3 regions of the Streptomyces sp. SP18BB07 genome follow, and region 1 is predicted to be linked to each of the others. Evidence: predicted binding sites of a transcription regulator. Region 1 holds the regulator's gene; each other region holds the start of a gene.
What was found. The regulator HrcA, encoded in region 1, represses chaperone genes, less so after heat shock. The targets are predictions, from matches to a motif close to TTNGCACTCNGNNNNNCNGAGTGCNAA.
Positions count from the first base shown of each region.

Region 2: the regulator HrcA is predicted to act here: its motif matches at 2,422-2,448, upstream of groES (co-chaperone GroES).
Region 3: the regulator HrcA is predicted to act here: its motif matches at 1,920-1,946, upstream of groL (chaperonin GroEL).

Region 1 is NZ_JAQYWT010000367.1:370,028-375,032, forward strand. It holds gene PUR53_RS45140 (Uma2 family endonuclease) at 1-479, shown strand, start outside; gene PUR53_RS45145 (DUF3097 domain-containing protein) at 457-1,272, opposite strand; gene PUR53_RS45150 (MBL fold metallo-hydrolase) at 1,314-2,069, opposite strand; gene hrcA (heat-inducible transcriptional repressor HrcA) at 2,359-3,375, shown strand; gene dnaJ (molecular chaperone DnaJ) at 3,376-4,512, shown strand; gene PUR53_RS45165 (nitronate monooxygenase) at 4,801-5,005, shown strand, end outside.
Region 2 is NZ_JAQYWT010000250.1:20,097-25,101, forward strand. It holds gene PUR53_RS09785 (ester cyclase) at 1-95, shown strand, start outside; gene groL (chaperonin GroEL) at 212-1,840, opposite strand; gene groES (co-chaperone GroES) at 1,969-2,277, opposite strand; gene PUR53_RS09800 (polysaccharide deacetylase family protein) at 2,471-3,421, opposite strand; gene PUR53_RS09805 (polysaccharide deacetylase family protein) at 3,457-4,512, opposite strand; gene PUR53_RS09810 (class I SAM-dependent methyltransferase) at 4,644-5,005, shown strand, end outside.
Region 3 is NZ_JAQYWT010000319.1:199,762-204,766, reverse strand. It holds gene thrC (threonine synthase) at 1-705, shown strand, start outside; gene PUR53_RS23030 (ubiquitin-like small modifier protein 1) at 824-1,099, shown strand; gene PUR53_RS23025 (cold-shock protein) at 1,562-1,768, shown strand; gene groL (chaperonin GroEL) at 2,110-3,732, shown strand; gene PUR53_RS23015 (NADH:flavin oxidoreductase) at 3,944-5,005, shown strand, end outside.

The DNA.
Region 1 (5,005 bases):
TGGCCAGCCCTGACATCGTGCACAACTTGATCGTCGCCGATGTGCAGGACCAGATTCCGCGATCGCGCTGGTCTCGTCTTCAGACGCAGGACGTCGACATCCCGACTGAGCCCAGTGAACCGGTGCCGGATCTCGTGATCGTCGCCCGGGACCTTTTGCCTGACTCGGGCCGACTGCTGCCGTCCGCATTGGTCACCATGGTGGTGGAGGTCGTCTCCAAGTCCAGTGTTCACCAGGACTACGAGGTGAAGAGGTCGATCTATGCGGCGGGCAAGGTGCCCGCATATCTCATCGTCGATCCGATCATGGCGCAGTGTGTCCTGCTGACGAAGCCTGAGGGCGTGGGTGAAGACGCCAACTACCTGACGCAGCAGGTCGTCAAGTTCGGTGACCCGGTGGCGTTGGAGAGCGTGGGAGTCGAGCTGGATACGAGCGACTTCGGCACACTGCCCGGCATCAGGCCTCACCGCTATCCGTGACGAAGTCGATCAACTCCTCCACCCTCCCCAGCAACTCCGGCTCCAGATCCCTGTAGGAGCCGACCCGCGCCAGAATCGCCTGCCACACCGCCCCCGTGTTCTCCGCGGGCCACCCCAGCGCCCGGCAGACCCCCGTCTTCCAGTCCTGCCCGCGCGGCACGCGCGGCCACGCCGCGATGCCCACCGACGACGGCTTCACCGCCTCCCAGATGTCGATGTACGGGTGCCCCACGACCAGCGCGTGTTCGCTCGTCACCGACCGCGCGATACGGGACTCCTTGCTGCCCGGGACCAGATGGTCGACCAGGACCCCGAGGCGCGCGTCCGGCCCCGGTGCGAACTCCGCGACGATCGCGGGCAGGTCGTCCACGCCCTCCAGGTACTCCACCACCACGCCCTCGACGCGCAGATCGTCGCCCCAGACCTTCTCGACGAGTTCCGCGTCGTGGCGGCCCTCGACGTAGATGCGGCCGGCCCGGGCCACGCGCGCGCGGGCGCCCGGGACGGCCACCGAGCCGGAAGCCGTGCGGGACGGGCGGGCGGGGGCCGACGACGCGGGGCGGACCAGCGTCACCACCCGGCCCTCCAGCAGGAAGCCCCGGGGTTCCAGCGGGAACACGCGGTGCTTGCCGAAGCGGTCCTCCAGCGTCACCGTGCCCGCCTCGCAGCGGATGACCGCGCCGCAGAAGCCGGTGGTGGGCTCCTCGACGACCAGCCCGGGGTCGGCCGGGACCTCGGGGGCCGGCTGGGGCTTCTTCCAGGGAGGGGTCAGGTCGGGTGAGTACTGGCGCATTCGGATGACGATAGGAGAAGCGGCGCCCGGATACGCCGTACTCAGTCCGACACGCCGAAGCGCCGTGCCAGGGCGTCGCGTTGGGCCCGGACGAACGCCGCGTCCACCACCGCCCCGTGACCGGGGACGTACAGGGCGTCCTCGCCGCCGAGGGCCAGCAGACGGTCCAGCGCGTCCGGCCAGCGGGACGGGACGGCGTCGGGGCCGGCCTGGGGTTCGCCGGACTCCTCGACCAGGTCCCCGCAGAAGACGACCTCCGGAGAACCCACGGACCCCCCGGTGGCCGGTGTGCCCGGGACCAGGACCACCAGGTCGTGTGCGGTGTGCCCCGGCCCCACGTTCGCCAGCAGCACCTGGTGACCGCCGCCCAGGTCGAGCGTCCACTCGCCGGAGACCCGGTGGCGGGGCAGGACGAGGAGGTCGGCGGCCTCGGTGGCGTCCGCCGGGGGCAGACCGTGGTGCACGGCGTCCGCGCGGAGGGCGTCGCGGTCACGGGCCAGGACACCGTCGACGCCCACCGCGCCGAAGACCTCCACCCCGGCGAACGCGGCCGCCCCGAAGACATGGTCGAAGTGGGGGTGGGTCAGCGCGAGATGTGTCACACGCGCGCCACCGAGCAGTCGGCACGCCTCGGTGCGCAACCGCGCGCCCTCCCGCAGGCTGGAACCCGCGTCGATCATCAGGGCCGCGCCGTCCCCGGCCACCAGCCCGACCGTGCAGTCCCAGCCGGGAAGACGGCACCGTCCGACCCGTGGCGTCAATCCCTGCCACCCGCACTCTTCCCAAGTCACCGTCATGCACCGACGCTAGCTGTAGCCCGGCGCCCGCCGGTGAAGGAGGGCGCGGGGAGGGCGCGAGGAGGGCGCGGGGAGGGTGTGAGGGAGGTCGCGCGACCTGCCGCCCGGCGGTGGTCGCGAGGTGGCCCGACATCGGCGGACAGGTCGGTACACGTCGACATGACATGGCTGGACCGGCCTTGCCGGGGGCGTACCCCACCGCCGTACACTGGGCGGGGAGTGTTGGCACTCGCCCGGGGTGAGTGCCAAGGGGGAGTCACACGAGAGCGAGCTGGAGGTGTGCGCGACGATGCTCAGTGAACGCAGGCTCCAGGTGCTGCGCGCCATCGTCCAGGACTACGTGGGCACCGAGGAGCCGGTCGGCTCCAAGGCGCTCACGGAGCGGCACAACCTGGGGGTCTCCCCGGCGACCGTCCGCAACGACATGGCGGCGCTGGAGGACGAGGGCTTCATCGCCCAGCCCCACACCAGCGCGGGCCGCATCCCCACCGACAAGGGGTACCGGCTCTTCGTCGACAAGCTGGCGGGCGTCAAGCCGATGACCCCGCCCGAGCGGCGCGCCATCCAGAACTTCCTGGACGGCGCGGTCGACCTCGACGACGTGGTGGCGCGGACCGTGCGGCTGCTGGCGCAGCTGACGCGGCAGGTCGCCGTCGTGCAGTACCCGTCGCTCACCCGCTCGACCGTGCGGCACGTGGAGCTGCTGTCGCTGGCCCCGGCCCGGCTGATGCTCGTGCTGATCACGGACACCGGACGGGTGGAACAGCGGCTGGTGGACTGCCCGGCGCCCTTCGGAGAAACGTCACTCGCGGACCTTCGCGCCCGGCTGAACAGCAAGGTCGCGGGCCGCCGGTTCACCGACGTGCCCCGGCTGGTCGAGGACCTGCCGGAGGCGTTCGACGTCGAGGACCGGGGCACGGTCTCGACGGTGCTCTCCACCCTGCTGGAGGCACTGGTCGAGGAGAGCGAGGAGCGGCTGATGATCGGCGGTACCGCCAATCTCACCCGCTTCGGACATGACTTCCCCCTCACCATCCGGCCCGTTCTGGAAGCCTTGGAGGAGCAGGTCGTCCTCCTCAAGTTGCTTGGTGAGGCCGGGGATTCGGGCATGACCGTACGCATCGGTCATGAGAACGCGTATGAGGGACTCAACTCCACGTCCGTCGTCTCCGTCGGCTACGGTTCGGGCGGCGAGGCAGTAGCGAAGCTGGGCGTGGTCGGACCTACGCGCATGGACTATCCGGGAACGATGGGAGCGGTACGAGCGGTGGCACGGTACGTCGGACAGATCCTGGCGGAGTCTTAAGTGGCCACGGACTACTACGCCGTGCTCGGCGTGCGCCGCGACGCGTCCCAGGACGAGATCAAGAAGGCGTTCCGGAGGCTCGCTCGCGAGCTGCACCCGGACGTCAATCCCGATCCGAAGACACAGGAGCGGTTCAAGGAGATCAACGCCGCCTACGAGGTGTTGTCGGACCCGCAGAAGAAGCAGGTCTACGACCTCGGCGGCGACCCGCTGTCCCAGGCCGGCGGCGGAGGCGCGGGCGGCTTCGGCGCGGGTGGCTTCGGCAACTTCTCGGACATCATGGACGCGTTCTTCGGTACGGCGTCCCAGCGCGGCCCCCGGTCGCGCACGCGCCGGGGCCAGGACGCGATGATCCGGCTGGAGATCGACCTCGACGAGGCGGCCTTCGGCACGACGAAGGACATCCAGGTCGACACGGCCGTCGTCTGTACGACGTGCAGTGGCGAGGGGGCCGCTCCCGGCACCACCGCGCAGACCTGTGACATGTGCCGGGGCCGTGGTGAGGTCTCGCAGGTCACGCGGTCCTTCCTCGGTCAGGTCATGACCTCCCGGCCCTGCCCGCAGTGCCAGGGCTTCGGCACGATCGTCCCGAACCCGTGCCCCGAGTGCGCGGGCGACGGGCGGGTGCGGTCGCGGCGGACGCTGACGGTCAAGATCCCGGCCGGTGTCGACAACGGCACGCGGATCCAGCTGGCCGGTGAGGGCGAGGTCGGGCCCGGTGGCGGTCCCGCCGGTGACCTGTACGTCGAGATCCACGAGCTGCCGCACCCGATGTTCCAGCGGCGCGGCGACGATCTGCACTGCACGGTGACGATCCCGATGACGGCGGCGGCGCTCGGCACGAAGGTGCCGCTGGAGACGCTGGACGGGCTGGAGGAGGTCGACATCCGGCCCGGCACGCAGTCCGGGCAGTCGATCCCGCTGCACGGGCGCGGTGTCACTCATCTGCGGGGTGGCGGGCGTGGGGATCTGATCGTCCACGTCGAGGTGCAGACGCCGTCGAAGCTGGACCCCGAGCAGGAGGGGTTGCTGCGGCAGCTGGCCGCGCTGCGGGGGGAGGAGCGGCCGACGGGGCAGTTCCAGCCCGGTCAGCAGGGGCTGTTCTCTCGGCTGAAGGACGCGTTCAACGGGCGCTGAGTGGGTGTGTTGGCGGGCGCGCTGAGTGGGTGCGTCGTCGGGTGCGGCTGCGTGGGGCTTCTCGCGCAGTTCCCCGCGCCCCTGAAGGACCAGGCCCGCGGGCCTGGAAGACCATGGTCCTGCGGGCTCTGGAAAGCGACGGGGCTGCGGGGGTGAAAAGCACGGGGCGCAGCCCCTGCTTTTCAGGGGCGCGGGGAACTGCGCGACCAGCCCCCACCCGCCCGCACCCGACGAACAACCCCCCGTCCCCGATTCGGCTCCACCCGGAGGGCGTGGCACCATGCCGTCATGTCCTCCGCACTGACCGATCTCGTCCCGCTCCCGATCGTGCAGGCCCCGATGGCGGGCGGCGTGTCCGTGCCGCGGTTGGCCGCCGCCGTGTCCGAGGCCGGCGGGCTGGGGTTCCTCGCCGCCGGGTACAAGACGGCCGACGGGATGTACCAGGAGATCAAGGCGCTCCGGGCGCTCACCTCCCGCCCCTTCGGCGTGAACC
Region 2 (5,005 bases), on a different contig from region 1:
GTGCTCCCGACGGGAAGATCACCGAGGGCTGGTGGGAGTACGACCGGCTCGGCCTGATGGGGCAGTTGGGCGCGCTCGACGACCTGGAGAAGTGACCGGCTGAAGCGACCCCGGTCGAAGCGGCCCGGCGCAGCAGGGGTGGTGACGCGGGAAGGCCCGGCACCCCTCGCGGGGGTGCCGGGCCTCGCCTACGGCTTACCGACGTCGTACGTCAGTGGGAGTGGCCGTGACTGTGGCCGTGGCCCGCGTCGGCCGGCTCCTCTTCCTTCTTCTCGACGACCAGGGTCTCGGTCGTGAGCAGGAGGGAGGCGATGGAGGCGGCGTTCTCCAGGGCGGAGCGGGTGACCTTGACCGGGTCGATGACGCCGGACTTGACCAGGTCGCCGTACTCGCCGGTGGCGGCGTTGAAGCCCTGGCCCTTGTCGAGCTCGGCGACCTTGGAGGTGATGACGTAGCCCTCCAGGCCGGCGTTCTCGGCGATCCAGCGCAGCGGCTCGACGGCGGCCTTGCGGACGACCGCGACACCCGTGGCCTCGTCGCCGGTCTTGCCGAGGTTGCCCTCGAGGACCTTCACGGCGTGGACGAGCGCGGAGCCACCACCGGAGACGATGCCCTCCTCGACCGCGGCGCGGGTCGCGGAGATGGCGTCCTCCAGACGGTGCTTCTTCTCCTTCAGCTCCACCTCGGTGGCGGCGCCGACCTTGATGACGCACACGCCGCCGGCCAGCTTCGCGAGGCGCTCCTGGAGCTTCTCGCGGTCCCAGTCGGAGTCCGTGTTCTCGATCTCGGCCTTGATCTGGGCGACGCGGCCCTGCACGGCACCGGAGTCACCGGCGCCGTCGACGATCGTGGTGTCGTCCTTGGTGACGGTGACGCGGCGGGCGGAGCCGAGCACGTCGAGACCGACCTGGTCGAGCTTGAGGCCGACCTCTTCGGAGATGACCTCGGCGCCGGTCAGCGTCGCCATGTCCTGGAGCATCGCCTTGCGACGGTCGCCGAAGCCGGGGGCCTTGACGGCGACCGCGTTGAAGGTGCCGCGGATCTTGTTGACGACGAGGGTCGACAGGGCCTCGCCCTCGACGTCCTCGGCGATGATCAGCAGCGGCCGCGAGGCGTTGGACTGGATGACCTTCTCCAGCAGGGGCAGCAGGTCGGCGATGGCGCCGATCTTGCCCTGGTGGATGAGGATGTACGGGTCGTCGAGGACGGCCTCCATACGCTCCTGGTCGGTGACGAAGTACGGCGACAGGTAGCCCTTGTCGAAGGCCATGCCCTCGGTGAAGTCCAGCTCCAGACCGAAGGTGTTGGACTCCTCGACGGTGATGACACCGTCCTTGCCGACCTTGTCCATCGCCTCGGCGATGAGCTCGCCGACCTGCTGGTCCTGGGCGGACAGACCGGCGACGGCCGCGATGTCGGACTTCTCGTCGATCGGGCGGGCGGTCGCGAGGAGCTCCTCGGACACGGCCTTGACCGCGGCGTCGATGCCCTTCTTCAGGGCGGCCGGGGAGGCACCGGCGGCGACGTTGCGCAGGCCCTCGCGGACGAGCGCCTGGGCCAGCACGGTGGCGGTGGTCGTACCGTCACCCGCTACGTCGTTGGTCTTGGTCGCCACCTCCTTCACCAGCTGGACGCCGAGGTTCTCGTACGGGTCCTCGACCTCGACCTCGCGGGCGATGGTCACACCGTCGTTGGTGATGGTGGGGGCGCCGAACTTCTTGTCGATGACGACGTTGCGGCCCTTGGGGCCGATCGTCACCTTGACCGTGTCGGCAAGCTTGTTGACGCCGCGCTCGAGGGCGCGACGGGCGTCCTCGTCGAACTTCAGGATCTTCGCCATGGGAGCGGTTCAGCCCTCTCGGAAAACGTGGGTGAAACGAACTGCGCCCCCGACGCCCGGCTGATTAGTGGTCGCGGGGGCCAAGGGCGCAGCTCAAAAGCAAGGTGCTTCGCGAGGAAGCGGGTGAACTACTTCTCGACGATCGCGAGCACGTCGCGAGCCGAGAGGACGAGGTACTCCTCGCCGTTGTACTTCACCTCGGTGCCGCCGTACTTGCTGTACAGCACGATGTCGCCGACGGAGACGTCGAGCGGCAGCCGCTGGCCGTCCTCGAAGCGACCCGGACCCACGGCGAGGACGACGCCCTCCTGGGGCTTCTCCTTCGCGGTGTCCGGGATGACCAGGCCAGAGGCGGTGGTCTGCTCGGCGTCGAGCGGCTGGACCACGATGCGGTCCTCGAGCGGCTTGATGGCAACCTTGGAGCTGGTGGTCGTCACGATCCGACCTCCCCCTTCGGAGATCACGGGGTTGACTGTCTGAGGTGGCGACCAGGTGGATCCGTCGTCGCGGGTGCCGGACCTGCCCGTCGCGTTGTTGGCACTCTCCAGGGGGGAGTGCCAGACCTGAGACTATGACCGCGATTAGCACTCGGTCAAGCGGACTGCTAATCGAGCGGGTTGCGGCGGGGCGTCAGAGGTAGTCCTCCAGGCGGCCGACGGTCAGTCCCTGCTCCTGGACGCGGCGCAGCAGCCGGGTCGTCATCTCCGTGAGGGTGGTGCCTTGCAGCTGATCCGGGCCCCGGAAACCGGCGAGGACGATGTCGCCGGGGCGGAGGCGGTCGCCGACGGCGTAGCGCAGGTCGTGGATCTGCATGGACGCGCGCCACAGGACGACCGCGGAGAGGCCGCAGTCGGCGGCGGCGCGGAGCGTGGTGGTGTCGTGGACGCCGTAGGGCGGGCGGAAGAGGGTCGGCCGGACGCCGAAGCGCTGCTTGAGCTTGTTCTGCTGGCCGCAGATCTCGGCGCGCTGTCCGGCGTACGGCAGGCCGCGCAGGGCGGTGTGGTCGAGCGTGTGGTTCTGCACGGTCGCGCCGACGGCCCGCAGCCGCGCGAAGTGCCCGTATCCCGGGCCCACGACGCTGTCCGTCAGGAACATGCTCACCGGCAGCCGCAACTCACGCACCATGTCGACGAACCGGGGGTCCCGCTCGGCCCCGTCGTCGTAGGTGAGGAAGACGACCTTGTCCCGGGTGGGGACGCGATCGACGACGGGCAGCAGCCCCGGTGCGGCCGCGCGGGGGGCCGACGACCGGTCGGGGGGCTGCGGCGCGGCGGCGAGGGGGGCGTCCAGGCCCCAGCGGCGGTGAGGGGGCACTGAGGGGTGGGGGAGCGAGCGGGCGGGGGCGTGTGCGCCAGGGTGAGGGGTGGTGGGGGTGGGGATCGCGGGAGTGGGCTTGGCGGGGGCGTGTGCGCCGGAGCGCGAGACGGAGAGACGGGGGTTCGCCGATCCGCCCGCGCCGGGGTCGGGGGCTGTGGGGGCGGTCGCGCAGCCGGCCAGGAGCAGTGCGGCGAGAGCGGCGAGAGCGGCCAGGGTGCGGGCCGCCGGCGGGCGGGCCGGTGGGAGGCGTGCTCCCCGGCGCATCCTTCGGTGTGCCCCGCGCCCCTCCCCGTCGGCCCTCACAGGTAGTCCTCCAGCCTCGCCACCGCGTACCCCTCGGCGGTGATCAGGTTCAGGAAGCGGCGGATCATGTCGGGCATGGTGCCCTTCCAGTCGGACGGGCCCCGGAAGTGGCTGAGGACGATGTCGCCGGGGCGGAGTTCGCGGTCCGACTCGCGGTAGTCCCAGCGGTCGACGAAGACCTCCTCGTTCCACAGGGGGACAGCCTCGACGCCGCAGGTCGCGGCGGCGCGGAGGGTGTCCCGGTCGTAGCTGCCGTACGGCGGCCGGAAGAGGGTGGGCCGGGTCCCGTACCGCATCTCGAGCACGTCCTGCATCCCGCAGATCTCCCGCTTCTGGGCGGCGTAGGAGAGCGCGGGCAGATGCCGGTGGCGGAGGGTGTGGTTGTGGAGGGCGACGCCACGGTCCCGCATCCGCTCGAAGTAGCCGTAGTCCTCCTTGATCAGGTAGTCGCTGAGGAAGGCGGTGTACGGGATCCGCAGGTCGGTCATCATCCGCAGGAACGCGGGGTCCTTCTCGGCGCCGTCGTCGATGGTGAGGAAGACGACCTTGTGACGGGTGGGGACGGTGGTGAAGACCGGGGGAAGGCTGTCCTCGACATGGCCGTCGACCTCGAATCCCTTGCGGGTCCTGAGCTCCGGCTTCCGCGCCGGCGGCGCGGGCGCGGTCAGCGGCACCTTCGCCAGCCCCCAGCGCTTCGCGGCGGCGACCCGCGCGGCGTGCGCCCGGCGCACCTTCCCGGCGTACGCGTCCAGGGCCCGGGCGGCGGGCGCGTCCAGGTGGCGCTGCCCGTGCTGCCGCGCCCCGTGCTGCCGCGCCCCGCGCTGCTGGCCATGCGCGGGCCCGGCGGTTCCGGAGGTCGCCCCGGCCTCGGCCTCGGCGCTATCTCGCCGTCCGGAGGAGCCCTGCTCCGAGGCCTTCTCGGCGTCTCCCCCGCCGCATCCCGACATCACGGCCGCGACGGCGAGGAGAGCGATGCCGCCCCGGACGCCGCCCCACCCCCTCCCGATCACCCGTTTCGCGCCCTTTACATCATTTTGTCGTACGAATCGCATGGCGCCGCATCCTCGCAGGGCGCCCCGCCTCCACCGCCCCGACACCGCCACCGTCGCCCGACCATCCACCGACTGGCCCACACCACCCTCCCCCCGGCCGCCACCCCGTCCCCCTGACCGACAATGTCCCGGTGAACGACCTCGACCCCGCCGCCTTCCTCACCCCCCTCCTCACCCCCGAGGGCCGCGCCCTCCTCGACGAAGTGCGCGACACCGAGCCCGCGCGGGAGCTGGCCGTGGCGACCCGGCTGCGCCGCGACCACCCGGCGGACCTGGTCTCGGCGGCGCTGGCGCAGGCCCGGCTGCGGCAGCGGGCGGTGGCGAAGTTCGGCGCGGCGGACGCCGAGCGGATGTTCTTCACGGCGAACGGGGTCGAGCAGTCGACCAGGACGAGCGTGGCGACGTACCGGGCCGAGTGTTTCCGGGCGCTGGGCGTGCGGTCGGTCGCCGACCTGTGCTGCGGGATCGGCGGGGACGCGATCGCGTTCGCGCG
Region 3 (5,005 bases), on a different contig from region 1:
GGCATCGAGGGCAACTACGACGACGTGAACCGCTTCTGCTCCGAGCTGATCGGCGACCCGGCCGGCGAGGGCTGGGGCTTCGTGAACGTCAACCTGCGGCCGTACTACGCGGAGGGCTCCAAGACCCTCGCGTACGAGATCTGCGAGCAGCTCGGCTGGCGGCTCCCGGACCAGCTGGTCGTGCCGATCGCCTCCGGGTCGCAGCTCACGAAGATCGACAAGGGGCTGCAGGAGCTGATCAAGCTCGGGCTCGTCGAGGACAAGCCGTACAAGATCTTCGGTGCGCAGGCCGAGGGGTGCTCGCCGGTGTCGGTGGCCTTCAAGGCCGGGCACGACGTGGTGCGCCCCCAGAAGCCGAACACCATCGCCAAGTCGCTCGCGATCGGCAACCCGGCGGACGGGCCGTATGTGCTGGACATCGCGCGGCGGACCGGTGGGGCCGTGGAGGACGTCACGGACGAGCAGGTCGTCGAGGCGATCAAGCTGCTCGCGCGGACCGAGGGGATCTTCGCGGAGACCGCCGGTGGGGTGACCGTGGGTGTGACGAAGAAGCTGATCGAGGACGGGCTGCTGGACCCGACGCTCACCACGGTCGTGCTCAACACCGGTGACGGTCTCAAGACGCTGGACGCGGTGGCCGGTACCGGGCTGACCGCGACCATTCGGCCCAGCCTTGATTCGTTCCGTGAGGCCGGTCTTGTGTAAGGGCTGGTAGTCGTTCGTCTGCGGGGCTGTGGGGGCTGGTCGCGCCCGCGCGGCGGTAGCCGCATATCCAGTACAGCCCCGCGCCCCTTAAAAGCATCAGCTGACCGGAGGTCCCATCGTGAGCGTCAACGTCCGCATCCCCACCATCCTTCGCACCTACACCGGTGGGCAGGCCGAGGTGAGTGCCGAGGGTGCCACCCTCGGGGAGGTCATCGCCGATCTGGAGAAGAACCACAACGGGATCGCCGCCCGGGTTCTGGACGACCAGGGCAAGTTGCGGCGGTTCGTGAATGTGTACGTGAATGACGACGATGTCCGGTTCGAGCAGGGGCTGGAGACGGCCACGCCGGACGGTGCGGGTGTGTCGATCATTCCCGCGGTCGCCGGTGGCTGACCGCCGCTCCGTACCGGTCGGTAGTAACCGTCGGTAACTTCGATTACCGAGAGTTCATCGAATTGCCCCCTCCGTGAGAGAAGCGGAGGGGGCAATTCTCTATGGTTGAGCACTGTAGAGTTGGGGAACCCGGTCCGATCACCGTAGTGATTCCTTGCCGGGCGCATATGTGATCGCGCCGCACGCCCTATATGAAGTAGCCAAAGTGGGCATGCCTTTTGCGCATTTCGTTCCCTTTGTGGGGCCCGACTTGCCCTGAATTCGGGCGAATTGTTCGTACATTCCCGACCGGTCGTGTCCAGAATTCTCGTCCGATTGACCTGTTGCAGAGGGCAGTTGGACAGATACATTCGGCCGCGGTCGACGCGTTCCGGCGCACACCCCCAACCGTTGGGGGGTGAGGTCTGACCCGGATCCGCGAAGTGCGGATCTGTGCAAGGGCCAGTAATAGGGGAGTTAGGCATGGCTCAGGGCACCGTCAAGTGGTTCAACGCGGAGAAGGGGTACGGCTTCATCGCGGTCGACGGTGGTGCGGATGTATTCGTCCACTACAGCGCGATCCAGATGGACGGTTACCGCACCCTGGAAGAGGGCCAGCGGGTCGAGTTCGAGATCTCGCAGGGTCAGAAGGGGCCGCAGGCGGACATGGTCCGACTCGCGGCCGGCTGAAGTAACGCGCCGGGTTCCACGCAGCGACGTTCTTCGTTCTTCATAGGAGGGCTCGCACCCCGCACCGGGGTGCGAGCCCTCTTGTGTGCCCGGCCGGAGGGCTGCCGACGGGGGCGCGCGGGTGCGTTCACCTGCGGATCATCGAGAGCCGCTTGCACTCGACCATGCCGAGTGCTAATCATTGGCGTTAGCACTCTGAAGGTGAGAGTGACAACGAAGGACCGGGTCGGTGAGGCCCGCAGGCCGGGTGGGGCAAGGAACCACGAGGCAGGCGAGCCGTCCGTCGCGGGCGCGGGCGCGGTCCGAAGGAATCACCCCCAGTCCTGGAGGGACCACTTCACATGGCCAAGATCATCGCGTTCGACGAGGAGGCGCGGCGCGGCCTCGAGCGCGGCATGAACCAGCTCGCGGACGCCGTCAAGGTGACGCTCGGCCCCAAGGGCCGGAACGTCGTCCTCGAGAAGAAGTGGGGCGCCCCCACGATCACCAACGATGGTGTCTCCATCGCCAAGGAGATCGAGCTCGAGGACCCGTACGAGAAGATCGGCGCCGAGCTGGTCAAGGAAGTCGCCAAGAAGACGGACGACGTCGCCGGTGACGGTACGACCACCGCGACCGTTCTCGCCCAGGCCCTGGTCAGGGAAGGCCTGCGCAACGTAGCCGCCGGCGCCAACCCGATGGCCCTCAAGCGCGGCATCGAGAAGGCCGTCGAGGCCGTCTCCGGTGCGCTGCTCGACCAGGCCAAGGAGGTCGAGACCAAGGAGCAGATCGCCTCCACCGCCTCCATCTCCGCCGCCGACACCCAGATCGGCGAGCTCATCGCCGAGGCCATGGACAAGGTCGGCAAGGAAGGCGTCATCACCGTCGAGGAGTCGCAGACCTTCGGTCTGGAGCTCGAGCTCACCGAGGGCATGCGCTTCGACAAGGGCTACATCTCGGCGTACTTCGCGACCGACATGGAGCGCATGGAGGCGGTCCTGGAGGACCCCTACATCCTCATCGCCAACTCCAAGGTCACCAACGTCAAGGACCTGCTCCCGCTCCTGGAGAAGGTCATGCAGGGCGGCAAGCCGCTGCTGATCATCGCCGAGGACGTCGAGGGCGAGGCCCTGTCGACCCTGGTCGTCAACAAGATCCGTGGCACCTTCAAGTCCGTCGCCGTCAAGGCCCCGGGCTTCGGTGACCGCCGCAAGGCCATGCTCGGCGACATCGCCATCCTCACGGGCGGCGAGGTCATCTCCGAGGAGGTCGGCCTCAAGCTGGAGAACGCGACCCTGGACCTCCTGGGCCGCGCCCGCAAGGTCGTCATCACCAAGGACGAGACCACCATCGTCGACGGTGCCGGTGACACCGACCAGGTCCAGGGCCGGGTCAACCAGATCCGCGCCGAGATCGAGAACAGCGACTCGGACTACGACCGCGAGAAGCTCCAGGAGCGCCTGGCGAAGCTCGCGGGCGGCGTGGCCGTCATCAAGGCCGGTGCCGCGACCGAGGTGGAGCTCAAGGAGCGCAAGCACCGCATCGAGGACGCCGTTCGCAACGCGAAGGCGGCCGTCGAGGAGGGCATCGTCGCCGGTGGTGGCGTGGCCCTGCTCCAGGCCTCCACGGTCTTCGAGAAGCTGGACCTGGAGGGTGACGAGGCGACCGGCGCCAACGCCGTGAAGCTCGCCCTGGAGGCCCCGCTCAAGCAGATCGCCGTCAACGGTGGCCTTGAGGGTGGCGTCATCGTCGAGAAGGTGCGCAACCTTCCCGTCGGCCACGGCCTGAACGCCGCGACCGGTGAGTACGTCGACATGATCGCCGAGGGCATCATCGACCCGGCGAAGGTGACCCGCTCTGCCCTGCAGAACGCCGCCTCCATCGCCGCGCTCTTCCTCACCACCGAGGCCGTCATCGCCGACAAGCCGGAGAAGGCCGCCGCGCCCGCCGGCGGCGGCATGCCGGGCGGTGACATGGACTTCTGATCGACCCCGGTCGATCACCGTCCTTCAGTACCGAGGGCGGCACCCCCTGGACGCAGGGGGTGCCGCCCTCGGGCGTGTCCGGGGTCACAGCGGGCGGGGGTGTGGGGGTGGAATTCCGGGGCGGGAGGGGCGGTTGTGCGAGAAGGCATCGCTATATGCGTGCGCATGGAATGCATCCTGCTCTCGTCTCCCCTTTCTCAGGAGTCCCCACGTGACCACCGCTTCCACCGCCCCCACCACTGGTTCCACCTCCCGTGCCGCCGAGGTGCTGTCCCGGCCCGTCACGATCAACGGGCTGACCATCCCCAACCGGATCGCGATGGCGCCCATGACGCGGACGTTCTCGCCCGGTGGGGTGCCGGGGGCGGATGTGGCCTCGTACTACGGGCGGCGGGCCGCCGCGGGCGTCGGCCTGATCGTGACCGAGGGGACGTATGTCGGGCACGAGACGGCGGGGGATCTCGACCGGGTGCCCAGGTTCGCCGGTGAGGAGCAGCTCGCGGGGTGGGCGAAGGTCGTGGAGGCCGTGCACGCCGGGGGCGGCACGATCGTGCCGCAGCTGTGGCACATCGGGACCGTCCGGCAGCAGGGCAAGCTCTTCCCCGAGGCGCCCGTGTTCGGCCCCTCCGGGCTGCGGGTCGACGGCACCCCGGCCGAGGGCGGCCGGGCCATGACCCAGGCCGACATCGACGAGGTCATCGCGGCCTTCGCCAAGTCCGCCGCCGAGGCCGAGCGCATCGGCATGGACGGCGTCGAGATCCACGGCGCCCACGGCTACCTCGTCGACCAGTTCCTCTGGGAGCGCACCAACCGCCGTACGGACGCCTACGGCGGTGACCCGGTCGCCCGGACGAAGTTCGCGGCGGAGATCGTGGCCGCCGTACGGGACTCCGTGTCCGCCGACTTCCCCGTCATCTTCCGCTACTCGCAGTGGAAGCAGGAGGCGTACGACGCGCGCCTCGCCGAGACGCCCAAGGAGCTGGAGGCGGTGCTGAGTCCGCTGGTGGCGGCCGGGGTCGACGCCTTCCACGCGTCCACGCGCCGTTACTGGCAGGCGGAGTTCGAGGGTTCCGAGCTGAACCTCGCGGGCTGGACGAAGAAGCTCACCGGCAAGCCCACCATCACGGTCGGCTCGGTCGGTCTGGACGGGGAGTTCCTCGCCGCGTTCACCGGCGAGGCGGCGACGACGAAGGGGATCGACGACCTGCTGGACGGTCTGGAGGCCGAGGAGTTCGACCTCGTCGCCGTGGGCCGTGCGCTGCTCCAGGACCCC